DNA from 2 places in the Roseateles sp. P5_D6 genome. Region 2 is predicted to be linked to the other one. Evidence: predicted binding sites of a transcription regulator. Region 2 holds the regulator's gene; the other holds the start of a gene.
The links. Region 2 encodes FliA, which starts transcription of late flagellar genes. Its sites were predicted from a motif close to CTAAAGTTTNNNNNNNNNNNGCCGNTA; they were not measured.
Positions count from the first base shown of each region.

Region 1: ACXJKM_RS25560 (putative motility protein) is a predicted target of FliA. The motif match lies at 4,195-4,221, and genes of this name have one in related genera.

Region 1 covers NZ_JBFUMK010000024.1:86,275-101,955, forward strand. Annotated here, with positions in the region: gene ACXJKM_RS25530 (hypothetical protein) at 1-561, shown strand, start outside; gene ACXJKM_RS25535 (hypothetical protein) at 527-763, shown strand; gene ACXJKM_RS25540 (glycoside hydrolase) at 1,167-3,095, shown strand; gene ACXJKM_RS25545 (hypothetical protein) at 3,297-3,485, shown strand; gene ACXJKM_RS25550 (hypothetical protein) at 3,482-3,718, shown strand; gene ACXJKM_RS25555 (hypothetical protein) at 3,705-3,995, shown strand; gene ACXJKM_RS25560 (putative motility protein) at 3,986-4,186, opposite strand; gene nadB (L-aspartate oxidase) at 4,296-5,909, opposite strand; gene ACXJKM_RS25570 (alpha/beta hydrolase family protein) at 6,039-8,021, shown strand; gene ACXJKM_RS25575 (alpha/beta fold hydrolase) at 8,018-10,024, shown strand; gene ACXJKM_RS25580 (sterol desaturase family protein) at 10,014-10,889, opposite strand; gene ACXJKM_RS25585 (AraC family transcriptional regulator ligand-binding domain-containing protein) at 11,017-12,003, shown strand; gene ACXJKM_RS25590 (DUF2804 domain-containing protein) at 12,000-12,983, shown strand; gene ACXJKM_RS25595 (GGDEF domain-containing protein) at 13,067-14,383, shown strand; gene clpB (ATP-dependent chaperone ClpB) at 14,409-15,681, opposite strand, start outside.
Region 2 covers NZ_JBFUMK010000013.1:99,558-115,238, reverse strand. Annotated here, with positions in the region: gene flhA (flagellar biosynthesis protein FlhA) at 1-96, shown strand, start outside; gene flhF (flagellar biosynthesis protein FlhF) at 93-1,754, shown strand; gene ACXJKM_RS18455 (flagellar biosynthesis protein) at 1,763-2,539, shown strand; gene ACXJKM_RS18450 (RNA polymerase sigma factor FliA) at 2,638-3,351, shown strand; gene ACXJKM_RS18445 (methyl-accepting chemotaxis protein) at 3,484-4,749, shown strand; gene ACXJKM_RS18440 (autotransporter) at 4,757-6,799, opposite strand; gene ACXJKM_RS18435 (GGDEF domain-containing protein) at 6,963-8,840, opposite strand; gene ACXJKM_RS18430 (putative bifunctional diguanylate cyclase/phosphodiesterase) at 9,017-11,239, opposite strand; gene ACXJKM_RS18425 (Hpt domain-containing protein) at 11,247-11,615, opposite strand; gene ACXJKM_RS18420 (sensor histidine kinase) at 11,789-13,126, shown strand; gene ACXJKM_RS18415 (response regulator) at 13,261-13,890, opposite strand; gene ACXJKM_RS18410 (sensor histidine kinase) at 13,900-15,681, opposite strand, start outside.

The sequences.
Region 1 (15,681 bases), on a different contig from region 2:
CCGTGGTTCCAGGCGCCCGGCTCCTTGACCATCTGCGTGGATGGCTCGAACCAGGTCTTGCAGTCGACGGATGCCAAGTTCGCTGACTGCATCGAGCGCAACGCGAAGTTGTTTCTGGAAAAGGACTACGCGGAGTCGAAGGACTTGGCAAAGAGTTTTTTGACAATTCTGGTCGCCATCCTCGTCGCATCAATCACGTTCTCTGAGAAGGTTGTCGATATCCACAGCGCGCGGCGGGTTCCCCTCGCCGGAATGCTTGTCTGCTGGTTCCTGCTTCTCGTGGCCATTGTCATGACCGGAAGCGGTCTAGCCAGCATGGCACTGGCCGCAGGCTATGCGGCGTACTACGCCGGCGCGAATTTCCGCCACCTTGAATCGCACGCCGTGCTGCTTTTCATCGGTGGATGTTTCTCCTTCGGAGTTGCGATGCTGGCGCTGATCGTTTCGGGCGCAGTCTCGCTACTCGACAAGCGTCAATCAGCCTTGGACTTGAAGAGCAGTGCCGATGCGCAGGACGCGGCGGTCAATGACCTCCTTGATCTCGATGCCGAAGGGGGTTGATTGGGCGCGCCGGCTTGATGACCACCACGCCCGCGTTGACGACCACGATGTCAGGCGCCCCGAACGCCTGCTGTGCTGCGTCGAACAGGCGCTGGATGGACGCTATATCGCCGAGCTCGGCCTGCAGGGCTATCGCTCGCCCACCGCGCCCGGCGATGCCGTCAGCGACCGACACGATCCTTCTCATGGAACTGTCCTCTGACCGAATGATTCAACGGCTTGCCTGCGCACCGTGCCCAGTTCGGCCGACACTCAGGTGTCGCTGCGCTGCGGCGCGTCTCTAGAAGGGGTCGAAGCCGTTGCACCCTGCATTTCCATGGGCGCCACGGCGCAGATTGACTGGATCGTCGCTGCGATCACGGCACACACGACGATCGCGACATGAAGATGGACCCACCGGCACGGCGACACGGGAACAAGACCGTTGCGCATAAGGATTCCTTCGTTGATGGCCAGGGGCATCGGCCCGGGAGTCGCTGCGGTTTCTGCCGCCACAACCTCACGACGATCCGAGACGGCAGAAATCGACAATCGGAAGTCCGAACCGCTCCGTACGCGGCGGTGGCCACGACAATCGCCCACACCGCACAACGCCATCTGAATCCATGACGTCCCGCGCCTTGGGCCTCGGCGGTCTGCTGCTGGCCATTCTGTCGACCATCGCGCAGGCGGCCGTGATCGAGGTTCATGCCGGCTCGGTCACCTACCTCGTCGACAGCGCCAACTTGCGCATCGAAGCCCGCGACGGCGATGCCGCACCGATCCCCCTGCTCAAGCCCCAGGTGCAAGCGCATGACAGCCCGGTCACCACAAGCCCGGGGGCCTGGGCCTGGACAACCGGCGAAGGCCAGCAGGTGCGCCTCAGTGTGCAAGGCCGGGCGCTCAAGGTGTCGGTCACCGGGCAGCACGGCACGCGCTGGCAGGTGTCCATGCCGGAAGTCTCGTCAGGAACGTGGATCGTGCCGGACGGGCAGGGCATGGCCTTCGGCGTCAACGATGCCTACTGGCGCTCTGTCTTCAATCGCCCGCAGTGCTTCGGCGGCACCACCCTGCTGTCCTTCCCGGCGTGGACCCACCTCACAGGCACGCGGGCCATCACCTACGCGCTGGACGACGGCTTTCAGTCCGAGCTTTGCCTGCAGAACTCGAACGGGCTGCAGGCCAGCCTGAAGCATGACTTCGCCGACGGTGCCAGCACGCTGGACCTGATGATCGAGCTCGGTGCACCCAACCCGCTCGCACCGGCGCTGTTCTACAGAGACTACCTGCGGCAGCAGGGTCGGTTGCGATCCTTTGCCGACAAGCAGGTGCCTGAACTGGACCGCCTGTTTGGCGCCCCGCATCTGTACGTCTGGGGCGATGGCCGCGATCTCGCTTTCCTGGACGACTTGAAGGCGCTGGGTATTGCCAGGCTCGTGATCAGCTACGACCAGGACCCGAAGACGCACAAGCACCTGGTCCGGCCGGCCTACCTGAAGAAGGCCCATGGCCTGGGCTACCTGGCGGGGCCCTACGACGCCTTCGACAATGGCCAACCCGACGACACGGCCGACATGCCCGCCGCGATCTGGGGGCCTGAGCTCTATCCGTCGGGCTGCCTGCGCGACAAGCAGGGCGCCGTCGTGCCGGGCTTCGCCAGCAGAGGCTGCCAGATGTCCAGCGAAGCCATCGCACGGCACCCGGCAGGCTTTGTCCCGGCGCAGCGCTACGAGGGGCACATCCGTGACGGCGCGAGCCAGGTCTTCATCGACGTGGACGGCTTCGGCAACTTCTACGACGACTTCAGCCCCGAGCACCGCATGACCAAGGCGCAGGACCGCCGCAACGTCCTGGCCCGCCTGAAACTGGGCATGCGCAAGTTCGGCCTGGTGCTGGGCTCGGAGAACGTGACCGCCTGGAGCGCCGACGTCACGCATTACTCGCACGGCACCGGGCAGGCCCACGTGGCGGCGTTCTGGCCCCTGCTCAGCGACAAGCGCTTCAGCGGCTATTGGCCACCGGAGCGCCCTCCGATCTATTTCGGCCGTTTCACGCCCACGGCTGACGAAGCACGCGCTCTGTTCGAACCCGCTGATCGCCTGCCCCTGTTCGATGCGGTCTACCACGACGCGTTGGTGACCGTGGATCGTTGGGAGCTCAGCCTGACCAAGGTGGTGGGCCAGGAAGCGCGCCGCTACGCGCGTTCGTTGCTGTATGGCGTGCCGACTCTGTGGAACCTTGACCGGCGCGACCTCGCCAGTGCCGCCGCCTGGCTGAAGGCGGCGCATGACGACTTCCAGGCCGTGCACGGCGTGTCGGCACCCATGGCGCTCACGGCCTTCGCGTGGCTCACGGACGACCACAGCGTGCAGCAGGTCAGCTACGCAGACGGCAGGGCCGTGACAGCCAACTTCGGCAGCCGGGCCTGGCAGGGCCTGCAGCCGAACTGCGTCAGACTCAGCGGGCGCTCGGTGCTGCCCAGGACTTTCTGCCCGCCCGCGACGGCACTGAATGAGACACCTTCCCGGGCGCAGACGCAGGCTCCGGTGCCGTAGGCCCACGAATCCCTAGCGAAATCAACAGCCTAGGCGCCTTTCTCGCATCTGAGGTCGTGGCTTTCGAGTCGACCGCCATCCCCCTTTGGAGGGATACGACGGGGGATGCCCGCCCGCCCATCCCCCCTCGGCACCCCCAAAGGGCGATACCCCCGCGGCCGGCGGGCTCCGAGACTGGCTCCATCGAAAACAGGAGCCGCCATGCAATCTCAATCCACCCCACTTGCCCCGGATGACGCGCTCTGGGCCAGCGCCTCGCTGCTGCGCATCACCATCAGCCAGTTGCGCGCATGGGAAGCCGAATACGCGCCGCACCTCGCCGCGCAGCCGACGACCGATGAAGAGGCCTGGGAAGGCACCGAACTGGACCCGCGGAGGACGGTGCTTTGACGATCAACAAACCTGTCGGCTTCGCCGCGCTGCTCGAGAAGATGCCGCGGCGTTTCGCGGCCCGGGCCAAGCGGGTCGAAGAGCGAGCCAGGCTCAGGCGTGAGGCTCAGGCCAAGCGCTTCGAGATGGAATTTCTGTGCGCCATCGAGGTGAAGGAAGGCGGCTGGAACGAGTGGCAAGACACCGTCGCCGAGTTCGCCGCCAGAGCAGGAGACGATCATGGGATTGCTTGATGCGAACCGCCATCTTGGCGCCGAGGCCGGCGTCAGCCATTGGGCCTTCGACAGCGCCGCCGGCAGGATCAGCGCCCGCGATGGCGACGGGAACCTGGTGATGGCCATCGCCACCGGCCCGCTCTTCGGCGCCCGATTGGCTGCCGCCTTCAATTCGCCCACGCCTGTCACGATGCCCTATGCCGGCGCCGGGTCTCGCGTTGGGGCAGAGGGGCGATGCGCGGTGGTCGGGGGATTCTGGGCGCCTGAACCGCGCCCCGGTCTTACTCAGGCGTAAACGTTCACGTTGCGCCCCAGCGTGCCTTCGGTCGCCAGTGCCGGCTGCTGCGGCAGCGCGCTGAGCAGGGCCATGGCGCCCGCCGCCTGAATGTCGATCGCCTTGCGCAGCACCAGGAGGCCGACCGCATCGGCTGCCCCTTGGGTATTGCTCGACGCGATGTTGACGCTGGCGGAGTTGGCGATGTCCATCTCGCATGTATCGGCAGGCCTGATCAGAACTTGAGTCGGAACGAGCAGCCTGGCACGACGGCGAGCTTGTATGGTGAAGAGCTGAGGCCCGGCATATCCGCGCTCGGTGCTAGCGTCGGCGCCGTTTGCTGATCAACACCGTCGGGAAGCTCACCGGCAGCGTGCGCGGGTAGTCGCGGCTGAAGTGCAGGCCGCGGCTCTCGTGGCGCATCAGGGCCGAGCGCACGATCAGCTCGGCGCATTCGACGAGGTTGCGCAGCTCTAGCAGGTCGCGTGTGACGCGGAAGCTCCCGTAGTAGTCATCAATCTCGCCGCGCAGCAGCTTGATGCGATGCAGCGCGCGCTCCAGGCGCTTGGTGGTACGCACGATGCCGACGTAGTTCCACATCAACAGGCGCAGTTCGTCCCAGTTGTGGGCGATGACGACCTGCTCGTCGGCGTTCTCGACCTGGCTCTCGTCCCAGGCTGGGATGGGGGCCCCGTCGGGGAGCGGGTGCGACAGGATGTCGGCCGCACAGGTCTGGCCCAGCACCACGCATTCCAGCAGCGAGTTGCTGGCCAGGCGGTTGGCGCCGTGCAGGCCGGTATAGCCGGTTTCGCCCACGGCATACAGGCCCGGCAGGTCGCAGCGGCCGAGCAGGTCGGTCACAGCACCGCCGCAGGTGAAGTGCACAGCCGGCACGACGGGAATAGGCTGCCTGGCGATGTCGATGCCGAGCTTGAGGCAGCGGGCATGGATGGTCGGGAAATGCTCGATGAGGAAGGCTTCTCCCAGGTGGGTGGCGTCCAGCCACACATGGTCCAGGCCGTGCTTTTTCATCTCGAAGTCGATGGCGCGGGCGACGATGTCGCGCGGCGCCAGCTCCATGCGCTCGTCGTGGGCGGCCATGAAGCGGGTGCCCCCGAGATGTTCAGGCAGCTTCAGGTAGGCCCCCTCGCCGCGCAAGGCCTCGGTGATGAGGAAGCTGCGCTCCTGCGGGTGATACAGGCAGGTCGGGTGGAACTGGATGAATTCCATGTTCGCGACCCGGCAGCCGGCGCGCCAGGCCATGGCGATGCCATCGCCGGTCGAGGTGTCGGGGTTGGTGGTGTAGCGGTAGACCTTGCCGGCGCCGCCGGTGGCCAGCACGACGGCGCGTGCCGGCAGCGTCTCCACGCGCTGGGTGTCGATGTCCAGCGCGTAAGTGCCGTAGACGCGCGGAGGTTCGTCGCGCTGCACATGCCGTGACGTGATCAGGTCCAGAGCCATCCAGCGCTCGCGCAGCGTGATGTTGGGGTGCTTGCGGGCCAACTCCAGCAGCTGGTCGTGGATGGCCTTGCCGGTGGCGTCGGCCGCGTGGGCGATGCGGCGCACGGCGTGCCCGCCCTCACGCGTCAGGTGCAGGCCCATCGGGCCGGTGTCGTCGGTCGTGAAGGGCACCCCCTGGTCTACCAGCCAACCCACGGCCGCAGCGCTGCGCTCGGCGATGAAGCGGGCGGCGGCTTCGTCGACGAGGCCTGCGCCAGCGTCCTGGGTGTCGCGCACATGGCTTTCGATGGAATCGTCGCTGCCCAGCACGCCGACGATGCCGCCCTGGGCCCACGCGGTGGCCGCCTCGGTCAGCTCGCGCTTGGCGAGGATGACGACGGGCACGCTGTCGGCGAGATGCAGGGCCACGGTGAGGCCGGCCAGGCCGGCGCCGATGATGACGACGGGGGCGTCGTCTGGGGGGGCAGCAGTCATGGCCGGGCATTGTCGTGCAGTGCCGGCACTCCCGCGCCATGGTGAGGATTGCCATCACACGCAGGCTGCCTACGCCACGCCCTCCCCTATGCTGCGCGCCGCTGTCAACGAAGCAGTGCAGGGAGCGATATGGAGATATTGAAGTGCTGGGCCGGCGTCGTTGCCGGCCTTTTGCTGTTCGTCAGCGCCGCGCGGGCGGCCCCACCGCCGGCCGAGGTGTTCTTTGGCGATCCGGACATCGGCGAAATCGCGCTGTCGCCCTCGGGCAAGCGGCTGGCCATCACGACCGCCAAAGGCGCCAAGCGCGTCGGCCTCGTCGTGCTGGAACTGGCCCCCGGTGGCAAGCTGACGCGAGCCGTGCAATTCGGCAAGGAGGATGTCACTCAGGTCCATTGGGTCAACGATGACCGGCTCGTCTTCAGCCTCACGGACCTGAGTGGCGAGAACTGGCGGCCGCCGGGCCTGTTCGCCGTGAACGCGGACGGCACCGGGCTGCGAAAGCTCATCGAGCGCGACAACCGCTTCGGGATCAACAAGGGGGAGCCTGACTACAGCTTGCTGGACTGGAGCCACAGCCTGCGCCTGGTGCCCGAGCCACGGCCCGGCGAACCCAATGAAGAAGTGCTGGTGACCTCCTACTCGCGCCGCACCCAGGCGCTGTTGTGGCTGAACACTCGCACGGGCATGACGCGCGATGTCGCCGTCCAGGCACCGGCCGACAACATCCAGCAGTGGCTGGTCGACGCCAGCGGCGCGCCCCGCGCAGCAGTGAGCTTCACGAACGACCGCCTGCAGGCCTACTGGCTCAAGCCGGGCAGCACGCAATGGGAGCAGCTCTACGACACGACGGTGCTGAAGCAGCCCTTCAGGCTCCACGACGTCGACAGCAAAGGCACGCTCTACGTCACGCACGTGCCCAAAGGAAGCCCGCAAGGCGTGTTGGCGCGCTACGACGTCCAAACGAAAGCGCCCGCTCAGGCCGCCATCGTGGCAACGCCTGGCTTCGATTTCGCCGGCCACCTGATCACCGAAGGCGGCACCGTGCTGGGCGTGCGGGCGCTGGTGGACAGCGAGGCGACGGTCTGGCTGGATGAACGCATGGCCAAGTTCCAGCAGCAGGCCGACAAGCGCCTGCCGGGCTTCATCAACCGCATCAGCTGCCTTCGCTGCGGCCAGCAGGACATGGTGGCCATCATCAAGTCCTACGGCGATCACGACCCCGGCAAGGTCTGGCTCTACCTGGGTAAACCGCCCGACGGAGAACCGCACTGGCGCTCCATCGGCCGGGTGCGCGAGGCAGTCGCCCCCGAGCAGATGGCGACGATGGATTTCAAGACCATCAAGGCCTGTGACGGACGCGAACTGCCGGTGTGGATCACGCGCGCCGACGATGCCAAGGGGCCGCGCCCGGCCGTTGTGCTGGTGCACGGCGGGCCCTGGGTGCGGGGCCATGTCTGGGAATGGGACAAATGGGGGCAGTTCCTGGCCTCGCGCGGCTACGTCGTCATCGAGCCGGAGTTCCGCGGCAGCGCCGGCTACGGCGAGGAGCATCTGCGCGCCGGCTTCAAGCAATGGGGCCAGGCCATGCAGGACGACGTGACCGACGCGTTGCGCTGGGCGCAGAAGGAAGGCTTGGCCAGCGAGAAGGCCTGCATCATCGGCGCCAGCTACGGCGGCTACAGCACGCTGATGGGCCTGGCCAGAGATCCCGACCTCTACCGCTGCGGCGTGGCATGGGTGGCCGTGACGGACCTGGAGCTGATGGTGCAGGGGTCGTGGTGGGTGAGCGATGACAGCAGCATCGCCCGCAAGCTGACCCTTCCCGAAATGGTCGGCGACCCCAAGCAGGATGCCGCCATGCTGGCCGCCAACTCACCGGTGAAGCTGGCCTCGCGCATCAAGGCGCCGGTGCTGCTGGCCTACGGCGAGGCAGACCTGCGCGTGCCCATCGTGCATGGCAAGCGCATGCGCGACGCCCTGAAGGCGGCCGGCAATCCGCCGGAATGGGTCAGCTACCCCGAAGAAGGCCATGGCTTCGGCAAGCCCGAGAACCGACTGGACTTCGCCCGCAGGGTGGAGACCTTTCTCGCCAAGCAATTGGACCAGCCATGAAGCAGCGCCTGCTCGCCCCACTGATCCTGCTGGCCACGCTCGCCACGGGGACCCCGGTCCTGGCCGCGCCGCCGCCAGTCGAGGCCTTCTTCAAGGACCCCACCATCGTCGAGGCCGTGCTGTCGCCGTCGGGCCGCAAGCTCGCCGTGAGGAGCACCTTCGGCGGGCCGCGCGTCGGCCTCGGCGTCTTCGACCTCAACCCTGGCGGCAAGCCGATGCGCACAGCGCAGTTCAATGATGGCGACATCTCGCAGGTCAACTGGATCAACGATGACCGGCTGGTCTTCAGCGTCACGGACCTGTCCGATGGCAGCGGCCGCCCCAATGGCGCGCCTGGCTTGTTTGCAATCAACCCCGACGGCAGCCAGATCCGACAGTTGGTGCGGCGCATGGGGCGGCCATTCTTCACTGACGGCAGCCGGCAGGATCGTCTGCTGGACTGGAACCACCGCCTGCTGGCCGTGCCACGGCCTCAACCGAACGAGGTCAACGAAGAGGTGCTGCTGGCCGAGTTCACGCCCGACGAGCGCCACCTGGAAACGCCGCTGTGGCTCAACACCCGCACCGGCCGCACGCGGCTGGCCGGCGTGAACGCCCCACCCGACACCGTGGGCTGGGTGACCGACAGCCGCGGCGAGCTGCGCGTCGCGCTGACGCGCCGCGACGGCCGGCGAGGCGCCCTGTGGCGCGGCCCGGGCCGCCAGGACTGGCAGCCTTTGTACGAAAGCGATCTGCTGAACGCGCCCTTCGGCATCAACGCCGTCGACGATGCCGGCCGGCTCTATGTGACGCACACCCAGCGCGGTAGCGAAACGGTGCTGAGCCTGTACGACTTCGAACGTCACGCGCCAGACCCCAAGCCTCTGGTCGTGACACCGGGTTTCGACTTCAACGGTCGTGTGCTCAATGACGCCGCGGGCACTGCCCTGGGCGTGCGTGTCACGACCGACGCCGAGACGACGGTCTGGCAGAACGCCGCCATGCAGGCGCTGCAAAAGGCGGCGGACGAGCGCATGCCGGGCCGCGTCAACAGCATCAGTTGCCGACGCTGCGGCCAGGCCGATGTCGTGGCGCTGGTGCGCTCCTACAGCGACCGCGAGCCCGGCCAGTTGTGGCTCTACCAGGCCCAGCCGCCCGCGGGCGAATCAGTCTGGCGCCCCGTGGGCCGCATGCGCAACGCAATCGAGCCGTCCGAGATGGCACAGATGGACCTGCACCGCATCAAGGCACGCGATGGCCGCGATTTGCCTGTCTGGGTCACGAAGAACGCCGAGGCCACAGGTGCGCTGCCGGCCGTCGTCCTCGTACACGGTGGGCCCTGGGTGCGCGGCAATGCCTGGGGTTGGCATGCCTATGCGCAATTCCTGGCCTCGCGAGGCTACGCCGTGATCGAGCCGGAGTTCCGCGGCAGCACCGGCTACGGCCGGGACCATTTCCGCGCCGGCTTCCGCCAGTTCGGCCAGGCCATGCAGGACGACGTGGCGGACGCGCTGCGCTGGGCGCAGGAACAGAAGATCGCCAGCGACAAGGCCTGCATCGCCGGCGCCAGCTACGGCGGCTACAGCACGCTGATGGGCCTGATCAAGGACCCCGAGCTCTACCGCTGCGGCGTGGCCTGGGTGGCCGTGACCGACCTGGATCTGTATGTGGCGGGGTCCTGGTGGGTCCGCGATGACATCCCCGAGTGGGGCCGCCAGTTCCAGCTGCGCGACATGGTGGGCGACCCCGAGAAGGACGCCGCCCTCATCGCCGCCCATTCACCCGTCAAGCAGGCGGCGCGCATCAAGGCGCCCGTGCTGCTGGCCTTCGGCGAAGCCGACCTGCGGGTGCCGCTGGCCCACGGTGAGCGCCTGCGCAAGGCCATGCGCGAGGCCGGCAACGAGCCGGCCTGGGTGACCTACCCCGGCGAAGGCCATGGCTTTGCGGTGCTCAAGAATCGCGTCGATTTCGCCGAGCGCATGGAGGCTTTCCTGGCCAAATACCTGGGCCCGACTAGCCCTTGAACCCGTTGTAATGCCGCCGCCACTCCGGCGGCTTCCACAGGTGGGCCAGGCGCATGCCCCAGGTCTTCTCCTGGGCCATGTCGTGGAACATCGCCCGCCACTCGTGCGCATTCAGCCAGAACAGGTTGTGTGTGTAAAAGGGGTGCTCCAGGCCGTAGTCGACCGCCGCCTCCTCGGGCACGAAAGTGCCAAAGAGGCGGTCGAAGACGATCAGCGTGCCGCCGAAGTTCTTGTCGATGTATTGCGGGTTGCGGCCGTGGTGGGCGCGGTGGTGGGACGGCGTGTTGAAGATGAACTCGAACCAGGCCGGCATCTTGCCGACCCAGCCGGTGTGCACGAAGAACTGGTAGCCCAGGTTGAGCGACAGCGCGAACAGCACCCAGCGAGGCTCGAAGCCCAGCCACACGGCCGGCAGGTAGAACAGCCAGTTGCCCGCAATCGGATAGAACCAGCTCTGGCGCAGCGCGGTGCCGAAGTTCATCTTCTCCGAGCCGTGATGCACGACATGGGCACACCAGAACCAGCGTATGCGGTGGCTGCCACGGTGGAACCAGTAATAAAGGAACTCGACGAGCAGGAACAGGCCGATGAAGCGCCAGACGGTCACGTCCACGGTGAAGAGGCGGTGGTCATGGACCCAGCCCATGGCCGGCAACACCAGCACGACGAGCAGCACCAGGTCGGCAACCAGGTAGCTGCCGCCGCTGTTCATGCTGTCAAAGGTGTCCCAGAGGTCGAAGACGCCGGTCCTGCGGAAGCGCCAGGCCTCCATCGCGATGAAGACGCCGAAGACGGGTGACAACATGACCAGCGTCAGGTCGCGCCAGTCGCCGTGGCGGTGGTAGAGGTCGAGCAGCCAGTCCATGCCGCCATGTTGATCCGAAAAGGCCGCCGCTTCTTGACGGCAAAACCCGCGTTTTTGACGGATCGCGCCAGCCCTGGGGAGATCACGCAGGAGACGGCGGTCGGCGCTGCTGCATCATCGACTGGCTATGGATGAGACCCGTGTCGCCGCCAGCTATGTTCAGCTGCTCTTCGAGCACATGGCGGCGCTCGGCCGTGCCGACCCTCTGGGCACACCGCCAGCGCCGACCGAAACCTTCGTCGCGCTGCGCCGCTGGCAGGCGCTGCTGGAACAGGCGCGCGACCTCGACCCCGGCCCCAAATCAACCTTCCCGCTGCGCCTGGCGCGCGGCATCGCGCCGCGCCACTTCGGCGTGGTCGGCTTCGTGGCGCTGGCCTGCGGCACGCTGGGCGAGGCGCTGCAGCGGCTGGAGCGCTATCACCGCTCGGTGTATGACGTGAACATCGCCCAGGTGCATCCGTGCACGGAGGGCATCTGCATTGAATGGGGCGTGGAGCGCGGCCGGCCGGGTGCGCTGGTCGACGAGACAGCCATTGCCGCGCTGGTGCAGCTGACGCGCGAGTTCACAGGCAAGCACTTGCGGGCGCTGGCCGTCGACTTCGTCAACCGCCGCCCGGCAGATGTGCGCCCCTACGAGGACTTCTTCGGCGGTCCGGTGCGCTTCGGGCAGCCCAGCACCCGCCTCGTGCTGTCACTGCGCGACCTCGCCCTGCCCTTGCGCGGCGCGGATTCAGCCCTGCTGGCTCTGCTCGACACCCAGGCCGAACGCCTGCTGCAGGAGGTGGCGGCCGTCAGCGAACCAGTTGGCGTCTGGCGCCAGGCCCTGGTCGGCCTGATCCGCAGCGGGCGCACCCAACTGCCCGACCTGGCCCTGAGCCTGCAGATGAGCCCGCGCAGCCTGCAGCGGCGCCTGGCCGAGCACGGCCAGAGCTTCCAGGCCCTGCTCTCGCAGACCCGCCAGCAGCTCGCCGAGGCCTATCTGCGCGACGCCAGCGTCGAGCTGGCCGAGGTCGCCCTGCTGCTCGGTTACTCCGAACAAAGCGCCTTCACGCGCGCCTTCCGGCAGTGGACAGGCCAGGCGCCGCTGCAGTGGCGCAGACAGCATTCACGATGAACCTGGCTCCCCAAACCGTCGTCACCCATGGCGCGCCGGCCATGGGCCGCTATGCCGGCCGCATATCGCGCATCGATTGGTCACCCATGCGTGAGCGCCGCTCCTGGCTCTGGCACAAGCTGCATCACAAGCGCTGGCATTACGTTGGCCTGGGCAATGAGCAGCTCTTCATCGGCGTCGCCATCGTCCACCTCGGCTGGACCTGCACGGCTTTCGCCTACCTCTTCGACCGTCGCCGCCGCACCTTGCTGGCCAACTGGCGCCAGGACGGCCTGCCGGGATTGCAGGCCGGTGTATCCGACGCGCCGCTCGCCGGCGCCCGCACCTGGTTCCGCGGCCCAGGCGCGCGTCTGACGCTCTGCCACGAGCCGGACGACAGCCTGCGCCTCACGGTCGCCACGCGCGCGCTGCGCATCCAGGCCCGCCTGGACCTCGGCCGCATGGCGCCGCCGCTGCTGGCCATCGGCCCGGTCGACGGCGGCATCGTCCATGCGACGCAAAAGACCACAGCCCTGCCCGTGCAAGGCTGGGCCGAGGCCGAGGGCCATCATTTCGGCCTGGATGGCGCCTGGGCGGCGGTCGACGCGTCCAATGGCCTGCTCGCCCGCGACACCGCCTGGCGCTGGGCCAGCGCCCACCGCGCCGACGCCGGCTTCAATCTGCAGCAGGGCTATTTCGGCGGGCAGGAGAACGTGCTGTGGCTGGACGGCATGCCGATCGCGCTGGCCGGCGCCCATTTCGACTTCGACCCCACCCAGCCGTTGCGGCCGTGGCGGGTGCACACCGACGACGGCCTGCTCGACCTGGTCTTCACGCCTGAAGGCGCACGTGCCGAGGACCGTGACCTCCTTGTCGCCGCCAGCCACTACGTTCAGCCCATCGGCTGCTTCGCCGGCACGGTGCGGGCCGGTGCCGGCGCACCGGCGCGCCGCATCGACGGCCTGCTGGGCGTGACCGAGGACCACCGCTCCCGCTGGTGATACGTCACGCTCGGGCTCGGCAGGTCGGTTCAAAGACCGGGGCGGGTCGATACAGTCATGGCGCATCTCCAGTCGCCCCCCACGTGCCCCACGCCACCACACCCACACGCAACCTCGCGGCCGGCATTGCGCTGACCGTGGCACTGGTGCTGGCGCAGGCCTGGCTGCCCGAGCGCAGCATCGACCTCGCGGCCCCCGGTGCGGTGAGCAACCTGTTCCTGATCACCGCGGGCGACGCACCGGGCGAGCCCCCCGTGCAGTGGGTCGATTTCGAACGCCGCCGCTGGGTTTGCCGCTATCCCGCGAACAGCCCTTCGCAATCGTGTGGCATCACCCTCGTGCTGAGCGGCGATGACCCGGCCCGCGGCAGGAACCTGAGCGGATTCGACAACCTGGAGATGGACCTGGCCTACCAGGGCAGTGCCGCTCATCTGCGCGTGGCCCTGCGCAATTTCGACCCGCGCTTCTCCAAGCTGACCGACGGCAACAGCTCCCGCATGCAGTCGATCAACCTGAGGGGGCGCGATGTCACCGGGCCGGTCACCCTTGAACTTTCCGAGCTGACCGTGCCCGAGTGGTGGATCACGCAGTTCGACCTGCCGCGCGAGTTCAACCGGCCCAGTGTCGAGAACGTGACGTCCCTGTCCATCGACGTGGCGGACGGCCTCGCCGGCCAGAACCACGAGCTGGAGCTACGCCATCTCACGCTCAAGGGGCCGTGGATCGCCCGCGACACCCTCTACCTCGGCCTGCTCTGCGCCTGGCTGCTAGCGGCCGGCACCGTGGTGGGCCGGCACTGGCGCGCGCTGCGGCGCAGTCATCTGCGCCAGCAGCGCGAGATCGACGCGTTGACGGCACGCACCCGCCTGCTGCGCGTCGAGCAGGACAAGCTGCGCCGCCTGGCCACCATCGACGAGTTGACCGGGGTGCTCAACCGGCGCGGTCTGGAGTCTGCGCTGGAGGACTTCGAGGCCGAATCGGCCGGCGTGGCGCTCGTGCTGCTCGACATCGACCACTTCAAGCACATCAACGACCGCTGGGGCCACCCCGTCGGCGACGAGGTGCTGCGCCGCATGGCCGCCATCGTGTCGGCCAATCTGCGCACCAGTGACGTCATCGGTCGCTGGGGCGGCGAGGAGTTCCTCGTCGCCTGCCAGGGCCGCCATGCCGACGACGCGGTGCGGCTGGCGGAGAAGCTGCGCGATGCCGTGCAACGCGGCAACTTCGACGCCAAGGGTCGTTTCGGCATCACGGCGAGTTTCGGCGTTGCGCTGGCACCGCCCGGAGCGTCGACCCACCGCGCCTTCAAGCGGGCCGACGCGGCCCTTTACCGCGCCAAGGCCGCCGGTCGCAACCGCGTCGAACTCGACACCACGCACGACGCCGTCACCACGCTCTGAGCGTGGCGGGCGCCGCGCACGCCGCTCAGTGCACGACGCGCCCGAACGAGAACTCGCCGCCCTCGACCTGCACCGGGATGACATCCTTCGGGCCGAAGCGCCCCTGGAGGATGAGCTTGGACAGCGGATTCTCGACGCGCTGCTGGATGGCGCGCTTCAGCGGCCGGGCGCCGAAGACGGGGTCGAAGCCGACCTTGGCCAGTTCGTTCAGCGCCGCCTCGCTGATGTCCAGCTTCATCTCCATCTTTTCCAGGCGCGCCTCGAGCAGCCGCAGTTGGATGCGGGCGATGGACTTGATGTGGTCGGCGCCCAGCGCGTGGAAGATGACCGTCTCGTCGATGCGGTTCAGGAACTCGGGCCGGAAGTGGGCCTTGACCTCGCCCCACACGGCCTCGCGGATGACCTCGTCCTTCTCACCCGACAACGCCATGATGTGCTGGGAGCCGAGGTTGGATGTCATCACGATGACGGTGTTCTTGAAGTCCACCGTGCGGCCCTGGCCGTCGGTCAGGCGGCCATCGTCCAGCACTTGCAAGAGCACATTGAACACGTCCGGGTGGGCCTTCTCGACCTCGTCAAGCAGCAGCACCGAATAGGGCTTGCGGCGCACGGCCTCGGTCAACGTGCCGCCTTCCTCGTAGCCGACATAGCCGGGGGGCGCCCCAATGAGGCGGCTCACCGAATGCTTCTCCATGAATTCGCTCATGTCGATGCGCACCATGTGGTCGTCGCTGTCGAACAGGAAGCCGGCCAGGGCCTTGCACAGCTCGGTCTTGCCAACGCCGGTAGGACCGAGAAAGAGGAAGGAGCCCAGCGGCCGGTTCGGATCGCTCAGGCCGGCACGTGAACGGCGAATGGCGTCGGACACGGCCTGGATGGCCTCGTCCTGGCCGATGACGCGATCGTGCAGCTTGGCTTCCATCTGCAGCAGCTTCTCGCGCTCGCCCTGCATCAGCTTGGAGACCGGAATGCCGGTAGAGCGCGCCACGACCTCGGCGATCTCCTCGGCACCCACCAGCGTGCGCAGCAGTTGCGGCCTGTTGGTGCCGGCCTTGCCGGCCTCCTTGGCCTGGGCCTCCTTGAGCTGCTTCTCCAGCTCGGGGAGCTTGCCGTACTGCAACTCGGCAACCTTGTTGAAGTCGCCCTTGCGCTTCCATTCCTCGATGTGCTGGCGGGCGCGATCGATCTCTTCCTTGACGTGGGCCGAGCCCTGGGCCTGGGCCTTCTCTGCCGTCCAGATCTCTTCCAGGTCGTTGTACTCGCGCTGCAGCTTCAGCAGCTCGTCCTCGATGAGGCCG
Region 2 (15,681 bases):
AGGCGCGCCGCGCCCCGCCTCAAGGTGCTCGGCCACAGCGAGATTCCTGAGACCCACACCATCCGCATCGGCTCCATCATCGGAGGCACAGCATGAACGTCCGCAAATTCACCGCTCGCACATCCCGCGAGGCGCTCGCGCTCGTCAAGCAGGCGTTCGGCGCCGACGCCGTCGTGCTGTCCAACAAGACCGTGCCAGAAGGCGTCGAGGTGCTGGCGATGGCGCCGGAAGGCATGGGGCAGATCGAGCAGATGGCCCACAGTGCGCCGCGCAGCCAGACCCGCCCGCAGGTGCCGCCGCCCACCGTGCAACCGCAGGCGCCTGCCGCCCGTGCCAATTTCGCCGACCGCTCCCGCATGGAGCCCAGCTTCGGCAGCCCCGAGGTGAGTGGCGACGTCGAGCAACTCGCCATGAGCACGCTGAGCTTCCAGGACTATGTGCGCGAGCGCGTGCTGCGCCGCCGCCAGGCCGAGATGACGGGCCAGCCCGATCCCATCGCAACGGCACCGCGGATCGCCCCGCCGCCGACCCAGCCGGCGGCTACCTCCCTGGACGCCGCCCGCCAGCAGCGCGAGCGCCGCGCCGCCGAGGCCATTGCCGCGCTGGCACCCAAGCGCGCCGCTGCACCGGTTCAATCTCAGCCTCAGCCTAAACCTCGCCCGGCGCCGCCCGTGCTGCGCGACGAGATCCGCATCCCGTCAGCCAGTTCGCAACGCGCGGTGCCGCAGCTCAGCGACATCGGTGCCGTGGAGCCCATGCCGCTGCCCGGCCAGCCCAATGCCAGCCAGCGCAACCAGATGGACATGGCTTCCGAGCTGCGCCAGATGCGTGGCCTGATCGAAGAACGTTTTTCGTCGCTGGCCTTCATGGAAAAGCTGCAGCGCCAGCCCGTGCAGGCGCGTCTGACGCAAAAGCTGCTGGAACTGGGCTTCAGCCCGGCCCTGGTTCGCAAGCTGGCCGAGAGCTGCCCGTCCGAGTTCAAGCCCGGCTCGCCCGCCGACCCGGCCGACGAGACCGCCTGGGCCGCCCATGTGCTGTCACGCAACCTGCATACCGATGAGGCCGCCCCGGCCATCGAGGACCGCGGCGGCGTGTTCGCGCTGATCGGCTCCACCGGCGTAGGCAAGACGACGACGACCGCCAAGCTGGCTGCCCACTTCGCCACCAAGTTCGGTGCCAGCCAGCTCGGCCTCATCACGCTGGATGCCTACCGCATCGGCGCTCACGAACAACTGCGCGCCTACGGCCGCATCCTCGGTGTGCCCGTGCACACCGCGCATGACCGCGCCTCGCTGGACGACCTGCTGGACCTGCTGTCCAGCAAGAAGCTGGTGCTGATCGACACCGCCGGCATGGCCCAGCGCGACAGCCGCACCCAGGAGCTGCTGGAGATGCTGGCCCACCCCAGCATCAAGAAGCTGCTCGTCATCAATGCCGCCCAGCAGGGTGAAACCATTGAAGACGTCGTCAACGCCTGGAAGGGCGCGGCCTGCGAAGGCGTCGTGCTCAGCAAGATCGACGAAGCCGTCAAGCTCGCTCCGGCCCTGGACACCCTGATCCGCCACAAGCTCAAGGTGCTGGGCGTGGCCAACGGCCAGCGCGTGCCCGAAGACTGGCACCGCCTGCCCAGCGTCGGCCTGGTGCAGCGTGCCCTGAAGGGCGCCGCCTCGGGTGCCTGGCGCATGGACAACACCGACGTCAATCTCATCTTTGCCGGTGCGCCGCTGACCGAAGGCATGAGGGCAGTCCACTGATGTCCATCATGCAAGACCAAGCCCACGGCCTGCGGCGGCTGTTCGCCGCTTCCAAGACCCGCTTCGTGCCGGTTGTCAGCAATCCGCGCGTCATGGGGGCCGGCGTGCTGCTGGAAGGCCTGTGCGCGGCCTTTGCCGAGCTGAACCTGAACACCCTGGTCGTCGACGCCGGTGAACACTCGGCCAAGCCCTCGGAGCTGGCCAGCGTCGATCTGTCCAACTGCATCGAGCGCCTGTCGCCCAAGGTGTCCTACCTTGCCGCGCGCGGGCTGCCGCTGCGCCACATCAATGCCCATGGTTCGGCGGCTTCCTTCCTGGAGGCCGTGGCCGACGCCGCACCCGACGCCGACGTCATCCTGCTGCACGCCCCGGCGGCCGAACTCGCCCGCATCGTGGCCCTGCGAGAGGTGCGCCCGCTGCTGCTGGCTGATACCGAGCCTGCGAGCGTCACGGAAGCCTACGCGGGCATGAAATGGCTCACACAACGAGCGGGGCTGATGGTCTACAGTCTGCTGATGGCCTGCCACCCTCAACTGCGCGTGGCCACCCGCATCGCGCAACAGCTTCATTCCTGCGCCGACGGCTTCCTCGGCGCGGTGCTGCGCGATTGGGCCTGCCTGGACCCAAGAGCCTCCCAGCACGCACCACTCACGCCTGAACTGCGCCATCTCGCCCGCGAGCTGCTGCTTGCAGCTCCCCCGGGAGCGGCCGTTGACGCCGCCTCCGACGCGACTCCGCTGCGCCCGGCGCGCAAGGCGTCTTCCCCGTTCATCGCTGCGCATTGATCTCGCCGGAGACCAAACATGATGCCCCCACGCTCACTGCGTTCGCTGCCCCCCGCGGGGGCGCTTCAGCCCCTTCGGGCGGCCGTGCGGAGCTGACCATGTACACACCCAAAGGCCGCCTCGACAACAGCACGCTGATCAAGCAGTACAGCCCGCTGGTCCGACGCCTGGCGCACCAGATGATTGCCAAGCTGCCGGCCAATGTGGAGGTGGATGACCTGATCCAGGTCGGGCTGATCGGCCTGACCGATGCGCTGTCGCGCTTCGACGCCGAGCAGGGCGTGCAGTTCGAGACCTTCGCCACTCAGCGCATCCGCGGCGCCATGCTCGACGAGTTGCGCGGCGGCGACTGGATGAGCCGCGGCACGCGCCGCCAGCAGCGTGAGATCGAAGTCGCGGTGCACAAGGTCGAGCAGCGCCTGGGCCGCGCGCCGCGCGAGGACGAGATCGCCGCCGAGATGGGCCTGCCGCTGGCTGAGTACCAGGAACTGCTTGGCAAGGTGCGAGGCACCCAACTGGTCTATCTGGAAGACATGTCGGGCGCCGACGGTGACAACGACTACCTCGACCGCCATGTGGCCGACGAGGGTGCCAACCCCGTCGCCCAGTTGCAGGACCACCGCATGCGCGAGGCGCTGGTGGCCGCCATCAAGAACCTGCCCGAACGCGAGCAGTTCGTCATGAGCATGTACTACGAGCACGACATGAATCTCAAGGAGATTGCGGCCGTGCTCAAGGTCACGGAGTCCCGCGTGTGCCAGTTGCACAGTCAGTCGATTGCAAGGTTGCGCGTTAAGCTGCGTGACTGGTAATTTACGGGGCCACTTCTTGCCGAGCCCCGGCCAATAAGCGGGGACAAATGCATGTTCAAGTGGCCCAAGGGCGGAGGTTCTTCCCCCGCCATCACTCGGGATGAGCCCGTCCGGCGAGATGACAGTGCGGCGTTGAATGTCGTCAAGCGGCTGGCCCGCTCGATTTCCACGGTCGGCAAGGATGCCGCGGAAGTGCGTGGTGCCCTGGAAGATACCCAGCGCATCGTCCAGGCCCAGAGCCAGGCCATGCAGGCCCTGGCTCAGCAGCTCAACCAGATTGGTCAGGCGCAGACCGCCATCACCACCGCCACCGCCCAGAGCGCTGCCGCCGTGCAGCGGGCCCGCGGCGCGCTCGGCGTCGTCGGTGGCGAGGTCGTTGGCATGGCGTCCACGCTGGCCCAGGTGTCGGGCGCAGCGGCCGAGATCACCAAGATTTCCCTGCAAACCCGCCTGGTCGCCTTCAACGCCGCCGTCGAAGCCAAGCATGCGGGCGATGCCGGGCGCGGTTTCGCTGTCGTCGCCGAGGCGGTCAAAGCCCTGGCCGGCCAGGTCGAGGCCTCGTCCAAGGCCATCGTCAGCGCCATCGCCAGCCTGCAGGAGCGCATCGATCGCTTCAGCGCCGAGCTGACCGAGAACCCGGCCAAGCCCAGCCAGATCCACGCCGCCTTCCACGAGGTCGAGCAGGACGTGCAGCGCATCTCCGCGTCGGCCGGCGAGAGCAGCCAGCAGATGAGCCTGCTCAACGAACGCGCCCATGAGCTGGAGCGGGAGGTGTCCCAGGCCTCGCACGGCCTCAAGGTGGCCTTCGACGGCAGCGACCGTTTCCTGCGCATGTCCGAGGAACTGGTCGAGCAGATCGCCGAGAGCGGCGTCGAGGTCGACGACATGCCCTTCATCCGTACTGCGCAGCAGGCCGCCGCGGAGATCGGTGCCCTGCTCGAAGAGGCGCTACGCGGTGGCCAGATCAGCCAGGCCGATCTGTTCGACGACAAATATCGCCCGATCGAAGGCACGGCGCCGCAGCAGCACACGACGCGCTTTTGCCAGCTGACGGATCGCCTCTTCCCCACCGTGCAGGAGAAGATGCTGGCGTTCAGCGACAAGGTGGTGTTCTGCATCGCGGCCGACCGCAACGGCTATATCGCGACGCACAACCGCAAGTACTGCCAGCCGCAGCGCCCGGGCGACACGGTCTGGAACACGGCCAACAGCCGCTACCGCCGCATCTTCAACGACCGCACGGGCCTGGCCTCGGCACGCAACACGCGGCCCTTCCTGCTGCAGACCTATCGGCGCGACATGGGCGGTGGCCGCTTCGTCATCCTGAAGGAGGCCGCGGCGCCCATCATCGTCGCCGGCAAGCACTGGGGCGGCCTCCGCCTGGCTTTCAATTTCTGATCGGGAGCTACTGCACGGTGACGAAGAAGCTCGTGGCATCCTGCCCGGGCGCCACGGTCGCCCCATTGCTGCTGATCGAGCTGAACGCACCGCTGAGGCCACCGGTGGCCTGGATCAGCACGAGCTTCTGCCCCCGGGCGTAGCTGCCGCTGAAGTTCAGCACCAGGCTGCCACCGAGCATGGCAGGCCCGGCAACGCTGATATGGTCGTGGGTGACGCCAGGTGCGGTGCCGGCGATGGAGAGCGTGAGCTGGCCGGTCGCGCCCTGCCGGAAGCTGCCCCCCAGCGCCAATTCATGTTGGCCGCTGGCCAGCCCCAGGGCCGCGTTGTTGACGACGTCGCCCGTGCCCATCGCGTTGGCGCTACCGGCCCAGGTGGGGCCCCCATTGAGCAGCGTGGCACCTCTGTAGCTGTTGTTCTGCAGCGTGAGCGCAGCAGCGCCGTTGTGAGCGAGGCTGCCGCCGCCGCTGATGTTGGACAGCGTGATCGCGGTCGTGGTGTTCTGGACGATGAACTGGCCGTCGTTGACGATGGCATTGCTCGCCACGCCATTGGGCGACTCGGCCGTCAGCAGGCTGGCGTCACCGCTGTAGGTGGCCTGCAGGAAGGTCGATTTGCCCTTGCTCGCATTGACGGTGATGTAGTTCAGCGGCACGGGCGTTCCTGTGCCCAGGCGCAGGATGGCGTTGGCGCCGATGGTCGTGGTGCCGTTGTAGTTCTGCGGTTGGGCGAAGGTCACGTCGTTGCCCGGCGTCGGCATGACCTTGACGTTGCCCGTACCGACCGCGCCATCCCGGTGCGGGCCGCCCCCGCCGCCGGTGATGCCCACGTGCAGAGTCACCGGTCCGTTGTAGTTGAAGGCCAGCGTGCCGCTGCGCAGGTTGATGTAGGCGTTCTTCTTGCCAAGCGTCGGGTAGGGGTCGGCCGGCGACGGCGCCGACGGCAGAAAGAAGTTGGCGTGTGTGCCGTCGCCCCATTGGACGACGCCGGCGCCGCGCTCGATGTTGATGCCGCGGTAGCTGCCGTCGTTGCCGTTGACGTCGTTCGCGCCGCCGCGGTAGATGACCTTGGCGAAGTTCAAGCTGAGGTCGCTCAGGCCCGGGTTGACCAGGTTGGGATGGTTGTGCGGGCTGTTGTCGGTGTGGCTGTAGACGCCCGACATGACGATGGTCGACGGGCCGATGGCGTGGAAGTTGATGTCGTTCCCGTAGGCCGCTTCATAGATGTTCTGCGTCACCGTGACGACGCTGCCTGGCGGGCTCCAGACCAGCCATGAGCCTTCGTTGAGGACCGCCTTGGCATTGGCCAGCGATGCAGCGACATGGTTGCTGCCGAAATCCTGCCCGACGGTAAGAGCGAGCACACCCGAGTAGGTATTGACGCCACCCGATGAGTTTCCGCCCCAGACGTCCGGGGCCTGGACGATGCTGCCGCTGCCACTGATCTGGCCCAGCAGCACGAACTGCGCACTGCTGAGGATGATCGTGCCGTTGTTCAGGATGTTGTTGAGGTTGATCTCCCGGTTGATCAGGCTCGCCTCATTCTTGCTGTCGGACGTCGCGATGATGTTGGGCGAGCTGTCGGCACTGGTGTTGGTGCCGATCTGGAGCGTGGCGCCGGGATCGATGGTCAGCACCGGCGGGTTCAAGCCGGTGCGAGTCAGCGCATAGCCTGCGCCGGGATAGATTGTCTTTTTGACGACCTGGACTTGCTGGGCCGTCGGTAGCGTGAACGTGCTGGTGCGCGTGATGGTCAGCGTGCCCGTGCCGGCGGCGGGCATGAGGCGCAGCGTGCCCTGTCCGCTGATGATGCCGGAATAAGTCGTCGTGCCCGCGGGCAGCTTGATGACGGCGCTACCGTCCAGCGTGATGTCACGATTGGCGAGGACGTCCGCCGTGATGTCCCTGGCAGCCTGGACCGCCAGGGCGGAGGCGTCCGGTGTCGCGCTCGTGCTGGTGGCGTCTCCACCGCCGCCACAGGCCGTCGTGAGGACGGCGCAGCCGGCCAATAAGATTCCGCGCCGGCTGGCGCCAGTAAAGGTCGAACGCAAGGAGGCTCCTGCTGGATGATCTGCGAGCGCCGGTTGCCGCGCCCGCGCGCATCATGCCGGCGAGCCCGCTCCCGGCCGGAGTGCCAATTGCAACTTTCCGTTCACCCCAGGGGAACCGCGTCAAAGTTGGCGTGCAGCCTGCTTTGGGACGCGCCCGTGCAAATCACTCCGCGATACACGCCCGGTTCTTGCCGGTGTGCTTGGCCTCGTACAGGGCCACGTCGGCGCGGTCCAGCGCGGCTTCCAGCGTCTCGCCGGGGCGGTAGAGCGTGACGCCGGCCGAGAAGGTCACGAAGACGTCCTTGCCCTCGTGGTTGAACAGCGCACTGGACAACGAGCGCTGCAGCCGCACGAGCACCTGCTGGGCCTCGTCCAGCGGCGTGTTGGGCAGCATCAGCACGAACTCTTCGCCACCATAGCGCGCCACCATGTCGCCAGGGCGCAGCGAGGCCTGGGTGCGCTCGGCCAGCGACTTCAGCGCGATGTCGCCGGCGTGGTGGCCGAGGCTGTCGTTGAGCTTCTTGAAGTTGTCGATGTCCAGCAAAGCCAGGGCCACGCGAGTTGATTCCCGCTCGGCCTTGGCCTGCTCGATGCCGAAGGCCTGGATGAGGCCGCGGCGGTTGGCCACTTGCGTGAGCTGGTCGGTGTGGACTTCGTTGGACAGGCGGCGCAGCTCGCCCTCCAGCTCGTCGACGCGCTGGTTCAGCGCGGCCGCGCGGTCGTGCTCGAGGGTCAGGCGCGCTTGAGTCTGGGACACCAGGCTCTGCACGCTGCGGCTCTCCTCGACCATCTCGCGCACGGTGCCGGTCAGGCTTTCCAGCGAATCGGCCTGCTCGATGGCCTCGGCATAGCGGCCGACGCTGGTCTGGAAGCGGTCGGTGTGTTGGCCCAGCTCGCCGAGTTCGGCCAGCATGCGCTGGATGAGGCCCTTCAATGAGTCTCGCGCCTTGGAGCGTTCCTCGCGCAGCGCGCGCTGGCGCTCGCGTGTGCCCGACAGCAGTTCGGACACGGTGCGCACGCCGCGGCCCGACAGGCCTTGGGCGAGTGCGTTGCTCATCGCCTCGGCCTGGCCTCGGGCCCAGGAATCGTCCTCGGCCAGATCGACGAGACTGCCGCTCAGCTCGCGGCACAGGCCGCCGAGTTCATCAAAGAGATGGCGGCGGTGGTCCAGCAGATGCCGGGCGCGCAGGCACAGCGCGGCCATCTGCGTGGCGCGGTCGGGGCTGGCGCCATGGGACTTCAATTCGGCCTGGGCGGCGTCGAGCTCGCGCATCAAGGCGTCGGCAGGCGTCGCCTCGGTCTGCGGCGAGCGCAGCGCATGGCGCACCGTGCCGTTCAGTTCGCTGCTGACGTCGGCCCAGTGGGGGCTGGTGTCAACAACCGGCGGCGGCGTGTCGCGCAGGCCGGTGCGGCTGAGTTCACCAAAGCCGGTGCTCTCGCGAAAACGGGACGTTTCGCCAAAGCCCGTCTCGGCAAATGTGCTCTCGGAGAAGAACTGGCTGGGCGTGCCGCCGTCCTCATCCGTCTCCACGCCGCTGCCGTCGCCGTCCTTGTCCCAGCTTGCCACCAGTTGGCCCAGGCGCTTGACGAGCTTGCCGCTGTCGTTGCGGCCCAGCTCCAGCACGCGGCTGATGCCGTCCTTCTTGCGCGCCAGCGTCCAGTGCTTGCCGCCGCGCTCCAGGCCGCGCAACAGGCGCTCGATGGCCTGGGCCAGGGCCTCGGCCTGAGCGGCGGGGCCGGCCACGTCGAGCAGCTTGTCGACCTGGCGTTGCAGTTCGTCGAGCTTTTGTTCACGCAAGGCGGTCTGCAGCTCCTGGCGCGTGCTGCCCGAGGGCAGGGCCAGGCTGATCAGCTTGGACATCAGCTGCTGGAGGCGCTCGGAGACGGCGCTGGTGGCGCCACTGGCGGCCTGCGCCGGCTCGCCACCGCTTTCGATGGCGTAGGCGCGGGCGTAGTTCTCGGGTGTGGGTTCCAGCCTGGCCTGGGCGAGGCGCTGCAGCGCGGCCTTGGCCAGTTGGGCCGGCGGTAACTGAGAGCGCATGTCAGTTTCCCATCCGGCAAATGCCGCATATGCGGCACATGAAACATCCGGGCCGAGCGCCGGGCCGCTCCCTAGCCGGCCCGCGTTGGCGATGTGCTTGCCGGTCGAGCCGGCAAGCATCGCCGTCCCCCTGGGGGACCGGCGAAGGTACACCTTGGACGAGGGGCGTCATTTCTTTAACGTTGCCCGCGAGACGTCACGTCGTTGTTGCCGTCGGCCTGCGTGATCCAGGGCGCCTTGCGTGGCAGCACGGTCTGGGCGATCCAGCGCTCCAGCTCATCGGGCGGCAGCGCCTTGCTGAACAGGAAGCCTTGCATCAGCGAGCAGCCCAGGCGGTGCAGCACTTCCATCTGGCGCAGCGTCTCGACACCCTCGGCAATGACGCGCAAGCCCAGCGCCCGCGCCAACGCAATGATGGCCGTGACGACGGCCGAGCTTTGCGGCGTGATGCCGAGGTCGCGCACGAAGGTGCGGTCGATCTTCACTTCCGAGATCGGCAGCGTCGTCAGGTAGGCGAGGGACGAATAGCCGGTGCCGAAGTCGTCGATGGAGATCTCCACACCCACTTCGTTCAGGCGATGCAGAGACGGGATGACGTTCTGCAGGTCCTTCATCAGGTTGTTCTCGGTGATCTCGAGCTGGATCGACCGGTGCGGCACGCCATAGGCGCTGACGCATTGGTGGATGTGCTCGACGAGATCGGTACGCTCGAACAGCCGGCTGGGCAGGTTGACGGCGATGGAATCGCTGAAGCCGAACTGCAGTGACCACAGCTTGGCCTGGCGGGCCGCTTCCTTCAGGGCCCATTCGGACAGCGGCACGATGAGGCCAGTCTCTTCGGCCAGCGGGATGAAATCGGCCGGCGGCACCAGCACATTGCCACGCTGCCAGCGCATCAGCGCCTCGGCGCCCACCATGCGGGCGGCGCGCACGTCGATCTTGGGCTGGTAGTGCAGCACGATCTCATTGCGCTCCAGCGCCTTGTGCAGGGCGCTTTCCAGCTCCAGCTTCTGCTTGCCGTGGCCGGCCAGCTGCGGCGAATAGACGGCCGAGGCATTGCGGCCCTGGCTCTTGACCGCGTACATGGCCACGTCGGAATTGCGCAGCAGGTCGGCCATGGTCTGGCCGTCGCGCGGGTACAGCGCAATGCCGACGCTGGCCGTGACGAAGCACTCCTGGCCGCCGACGAAGATGGGCTCGCGCAGGGCGTCCAGCACGCGCTGGGCGACCCGTTCGGCATCGCGTTCGTCGGCCACCTCGGGCAGCAGGGCGACAAACTCGTCACCGCCCAGGCGGCCCACGGCTTCCAGGCCGCGATGGCTGCGGTTGCCCAGGCCGTCGAGCACGCCTTCCAGGATCTGGTCGGAATGGCGCACGCAACTGCGCAGGCGACGGCCGACCTCGACGAGGAGCTCGTCGCCGGCGGCGTGGCCCAGGGTGTCATTGATGACCTTGAATCGGTCCAGGTCGATCAGCAGCAGGCCAACCTCGTGGCCGCCGCGGCGCGCACTCTCGATGGCGCGCTCGACACGGTAGATCAGCTGGCGGCGGTTCGGCAGGCCGGTCAGCGCGTCGAAGTGGGCCAGCTGGCGGATGCGGTCCTCGGCCTGGCGGCGGTCGGTCACGTCCTGCAGGATGCCGGTGTAGCCGTTGACGCCGCCCTGCTCATTGAATTCCGGCTCGGCCTCGATGTGGACGACGCGCTGGCGGCCATCGGGCAGGGTCAGTGGCAGGTCGGTGACCAGCACCGAGGTGTGGGCGATGACGTCGCGCAGCAGGCGCAGGAAGACATGGCGGTCGTCCGCCGGCACCATGCGCATGACGCCGATGAAGTCCAGCCGGTCCTGTGGGCCGCGGCCGAAGACGCGCAGGCCCTCGGCGGAAATGGCAAAGCTGGCGGCCGTGTCGCGCCACCATTCGAAGCTGCCCATGCGGGCCAGATCCTGGGCGCGCGCCAGCTTGGCCTTGCTGCGCTCCAGCTCAAGCCGGGTGCGCGAGCTGCGCAGCAGATAGCGCAGCCGGCCGTCGAGCAGGCTCCATTGCGGCGACTTGACGAAGAAGTCGGTCGCGCCGGCCTGGTAGGCGCGGTTGATGGAGGCTTCATCGTCCAGGCCGGTCAGCATCAGCACGGGCAGGGATTCGAAGCCGGGTGTGGCGCGCAGCAGCGAGCAGGTTTCGAAGCCGTCGAGCTCGGGCATCAGCGCGTCCAGCACGACGACGTCGGGCGTGCGCGTGGACAGCAGGCCCAGGGCCTCGCTGCCACTGGGCGCTTCGGTGACTTCAAAGCCGCGCTCGCGCAGCGCGGCGGCGGTCAACAGCAGATTGACCTCGTCATCGTCCACCAGCAGCACGCGCGGGCGCGGCGGGAGGTCGTCGAGGGCTTGACCGGTAGGCAGCATGCTTCTCTTAGAGCAGCGCGGCCAACGCCGCGCGTACCTGTTGGATGTCTTGGAGCATAGCGTCCAACTGCTCGGAAAGGCCGTCCACGCGGCCATCGCGCACCATGGTTTCGATGTCGGCGCAGCGCGCAGACAGTGCCATGGCGCCCAGGCTCGCCGACGAGGATTTCAGCGTGTGGCTGACATGGCGCACGACGGCGAGGTCAGGTGTAGCGCCTTCACGGGCGCGGGCGAGGTCGGGCAGCAAACGGTCCAGTGAGTTGGAGAACGCCGCCACGACGCGTTCCAGCAGCTTGTTGCCGCCGCTCGGGTCGAGTTCCCGCAGGCGACGAATCGCCTCGGGATCGAGCAGGGCTGCGGGCTGTGAGGCGGTCATGGACTGGTCTGCGGGTCAGGGACTCGGCACGCCTAAATGTATCTCGGGTGGGAGGGGGGCCAAACGCGAAGGAATGCACACTTTCGGCCGGCTGCGCTGTGGTTATTGACATCGGGCGACGCCGGGCATGCCCAGGCCCTGTTGCTGGGGAAGCGCTGCCTACAATGAAGCGCATGAACAGCCTCAGCGACGACAGCGCGCTCATCTCGCGCCGCCAGGAGCGACGACTGCCGATGCGGCTGCTGATGCTGACCCTGGCCACGGTCTCCATCTTGATGCTGGTACTGGGCGGCCTGGTGGTGCTGGCGTTGATGCGGGTCTGGGGCGGCGAGGTTGGCCTCGTGCACGCGGCCCTGGTGCTGACGGCATTCTTCACCGGCGTCCTGCTGCTGGTTGCGGCTGCGTTGGGCTGGCATGCCGGCGTGCGGCTGACGCGCCAGCGCCTGGCCGAGCCCCTGCGCGAAGTGCGCCAGCAGCTGCTGATGCAGGCCCAGCTGCAGCGTGACTGGCAATGGGCCACCGATGCCGAGCACCGCCTGGTGCGCTGGCAGGCGCCGCAGGGCGCGCCGTCATCGAGCTGGGTGGGTGCGGGCGCCAGCACCCAGCAGCTGTGGGAGCGCTTCGAGGTTGCCGAGCCGGCCGCCCAATTGCGCGAGCGCCTCGGTGCCCACCAGCCCTTTGTCGACTTGCAGCTCGCCGCTGCCGATGGCAGCACCGCCTGGCGGCTGCGCGGCCTGCCCTGTATCGACTCGCACGGCCATTTCGCTGGTTACCTGGGCACGGCCCGCCCCGACGAGCCCGCCGAGGCGACGCCAGCGCCACAGCCGGCGCATGCCGCCGACCTGGCCGCCGAACACGAGTCCTTCAGCTACACGGTCTCCCACGATCTGCGTGCGCCGCTGCGCGTCGTCGAGGGCTTTGCGCGCATCCTCAAGGAAGACTACGGCGCGCGGCTGGATCGCGTCGGCAATGACCACCTCGACCGCGTCATGAGCGCTGCCGCTCGCATGAACAGCATGATCGACGCGCTGCTGTCGCTCTCCCAGCTGTCGACGCGGCCACTGGCGTGCCAGCCTGTCAACCTGTCGCAACAGGCCGGCTATGTGATGGAAGAGATCAAGCGCGGGGCGCCGCAGCGCGAGCTGGTGCTGGACATCGAACCGGGCCTGACGGTGCAGGGCGACCCGACGCTGCTGCGCATGGTGCTGGAGAACCTGCTGGGCAACGCCTGGAAGTACAGCGGCAAGGTCGAGTGCACGCAGATCGGCTTTGGCAGCGTGCAGCAGGGCGGGCGGCGCGTCTTCGTCGTGTCGGACAACGGTGCCGGCTTCGACATGCGCTTTGCCGAGCGCCTGTTCGGCGTCTTCCAGCGCCTGCACAGCGCCAGCGACTTCCAGGGCACCGGTGTCGGCCTGGCCCTGGTGCGGCGCATCGTTCGCCGCCATGGTGGCGACATCTGGGCCGAATCCGCCGTGGGCGAGGGCTCGCGTTTTTATTTCACTTTGGGCTGACGCCCATTGCTTTGCGGGCCGAGCGCCGGGCCGCTCCCTAGCCGGCCCGCCTTAGGCGATGTGCTTGCCGGTCGATCCGGCAAGCATCGCCGTCCCCCTGGGGGACCGGCCAAGGTATTCCTTGGACGAGGGGCTCACTTCTGGCCCGGGCGCGCCAGCAGCTCCAGCGCATCCACGACACGCCGTGCCTGCTCGGGCAGGCTGTGGCCATCGGCGGAGGCCAGGCTCATCAGGCGGGCGAGCGCCTCGTCGCGTGGCAGGGAATAGCGGTGCATCAACACGCCGACGGCCAGGGCCGTCACGTCCATGGACGGCAATTCCGAGGGGGCCTCGAAAGCCTGGGCCATGGCGGCCGGTGCCGCCGGGGCTGAGGTGGCGACGGGGGGCGTCGAACGCGTGGTTGAACGTGCAAAAGCGGCCTCGACGGCGGGCACGATTTGCGAGATGTCCAGCGGCTTGACGAGGTAGGCAACGGCGCCCAGCTCCTTGACCTTGGCCACTGTCGCCTCGTCGGTGAAGGCGGACAGGAACATGAAGGGTGTCTGCAGGAATTCGCGCAGATAGGCGGCCACATCGAAGCCGGTCAGGCCTTCCATGCGGATGTCCAGCAGGGCCAGTTCGGGCCGGTGTTCGCGGGCGAGCAGGATGGCATCGTCGCCGTTGTCGGCGTCGATGACCTCGAAGCCGGCCTGCGTGAGCCCATAGCTCAGCGTCGCCAGTACCAGACGGTCGTCATCGACGACCAGGATCTTGCCCTTGCTCACCGTGCCCCTCTATCCAGAACTTGGTTTTATGGCCGGATTGTGAACCACGCTCGGTGGAATCAGTTCCAGCCGGCAGACGACATCGTCGCCTTGCTGTTCCAGGCTCAGGATGGCGCTGCGCCGCGGCAGCAGGGCGCGCACCAGGCCCAGGCCAGACACGCCGCTCTTGACGTTCTGCAGCGCAAAGCCTTCGGGCAGGCGGCCGGGGTTGGCGATCTCGACGGTGATGCCGGCCATGTCGCAGATGAGCTGGCAGCGCACCTGGGCGCCGTTGCTGTGCCGCAGCGCATTGCCGAGCAGCTCGTTGAGGCTGAGCGCGATCGGGATGGCCTCGGCCTCGGGCAGGCACCAGTCCTCCATCAGCGCGCCGCCCTCGGCGGCCGTGGTGATGACGCGGCCCTGCATGCGCTGCACCGAGCCGACGATGGCGTCGAACACCCGCTTGAGCACCAGCGGCCCGGAGGCGCCGACCTGCAGGCCATAGACCTGGGCGATGGCCTGCACCTGGCCCACGGCCTCCTTCAGCACCCCGGCCACCTCGGGGCGGCGCACGGCGATCTGCTGTAGCAGCCCGGCCACGCCCTGCAGGTTGTTCTTGATGCGGTGGTGCACCTCGCGCACCAACAGCTCGCGCTGCGAGATGGCGGCCTGCAGCCTGGCCTGCTCGGCGGCGCGCTGCTCGGTGACGTCGCTGGCCACGAGCAGCAGCAGTTCGGGCGTGTCGTCGCCACCGACACCGGCCAGGTGCAGCAGCCGCGCGTCCCAGATGCGCGTCGAGTTGCCGGCCGGCACGTGGTATTCCCGCTGCACGACGGTCTGGGATTCCAGGGCCTCGCGCATGTCGGCGACCACCTGCGCCCCCTGCTCGTCGCCGAAGAGCTGCGCCGGCGTGCCGCCCAGCATCGCGGCCTCGGGCCTGCCGGCGAGCGTGGCGGCGGCGTGGTTGAGCTTGACGATGCGCAGGCTCTGCGCCTCGTGCAGCGTGATGGCCAGTGGCGCGCCTTCGATGATGCGGGCCAGCGATGCCTGGGCCAGCCGGCTCTGGGCCTCGGCCTGGCGGCGGCGGTCGATGTCCAGCAGGGCATAGGTCAGCTGCTGAGTGACTTTGCCGGGGCCATCCTCTCGCTGCGTCTGCACCGCATTGCCGATGACCCAGAACTCGCGTCCGTCGCGGCCGCGCAGCCGGCACTCGAACACATCGGCGCCGGGCTCCGTGTGAAAGGCGTGCTCGTCATCCTCCGGCGCCAGCACGCCCATGGGCTGGCCCTGCACGTCCTCGAGTTCGCAGCCGAACATGCGCCGTGCCGAGCGGTTCATCCACTCGATGCCGTCAGGCCCGACGGTGACGATGCCCACGAGCACCGAATCCAGCACGGCGCGTTCGCTCTCGGCACGCAGCAGCAGCGCGTTCTCGGCCTGGGCTTGGGCCGTCACGTCGAGCGTGACGACCGAGGTGGAACGCCGCCCGCCGGCCAGCAGGCCCGGCGCGACGCGGGTCAGCAGCCAGCGCCGGCCCAGCTCGGGGTGGCGCACGGCATAGCGCACCTCGACGGCGTCACCCTTCTTGAGCGCGCGCTGCAGGCGCTCGAACTCGGGCAAGGAGGCGGGCTCGACGATCTCGCGGCTGATGCCCTGCAGCGAGCCGGCCGTACCTGTCGTGCCACCTGGCTGTTTGCTGCCGGTCTTGAAGGGCGAGCCCTTGCGGTGGGCCTTGAGCCAGCCGGCTTCGGGCTGGAAGGTGGCCAGGCCCACCGCGGCCGTGTCCATCAGCGCGTCGAGCTGCTGGTGGGC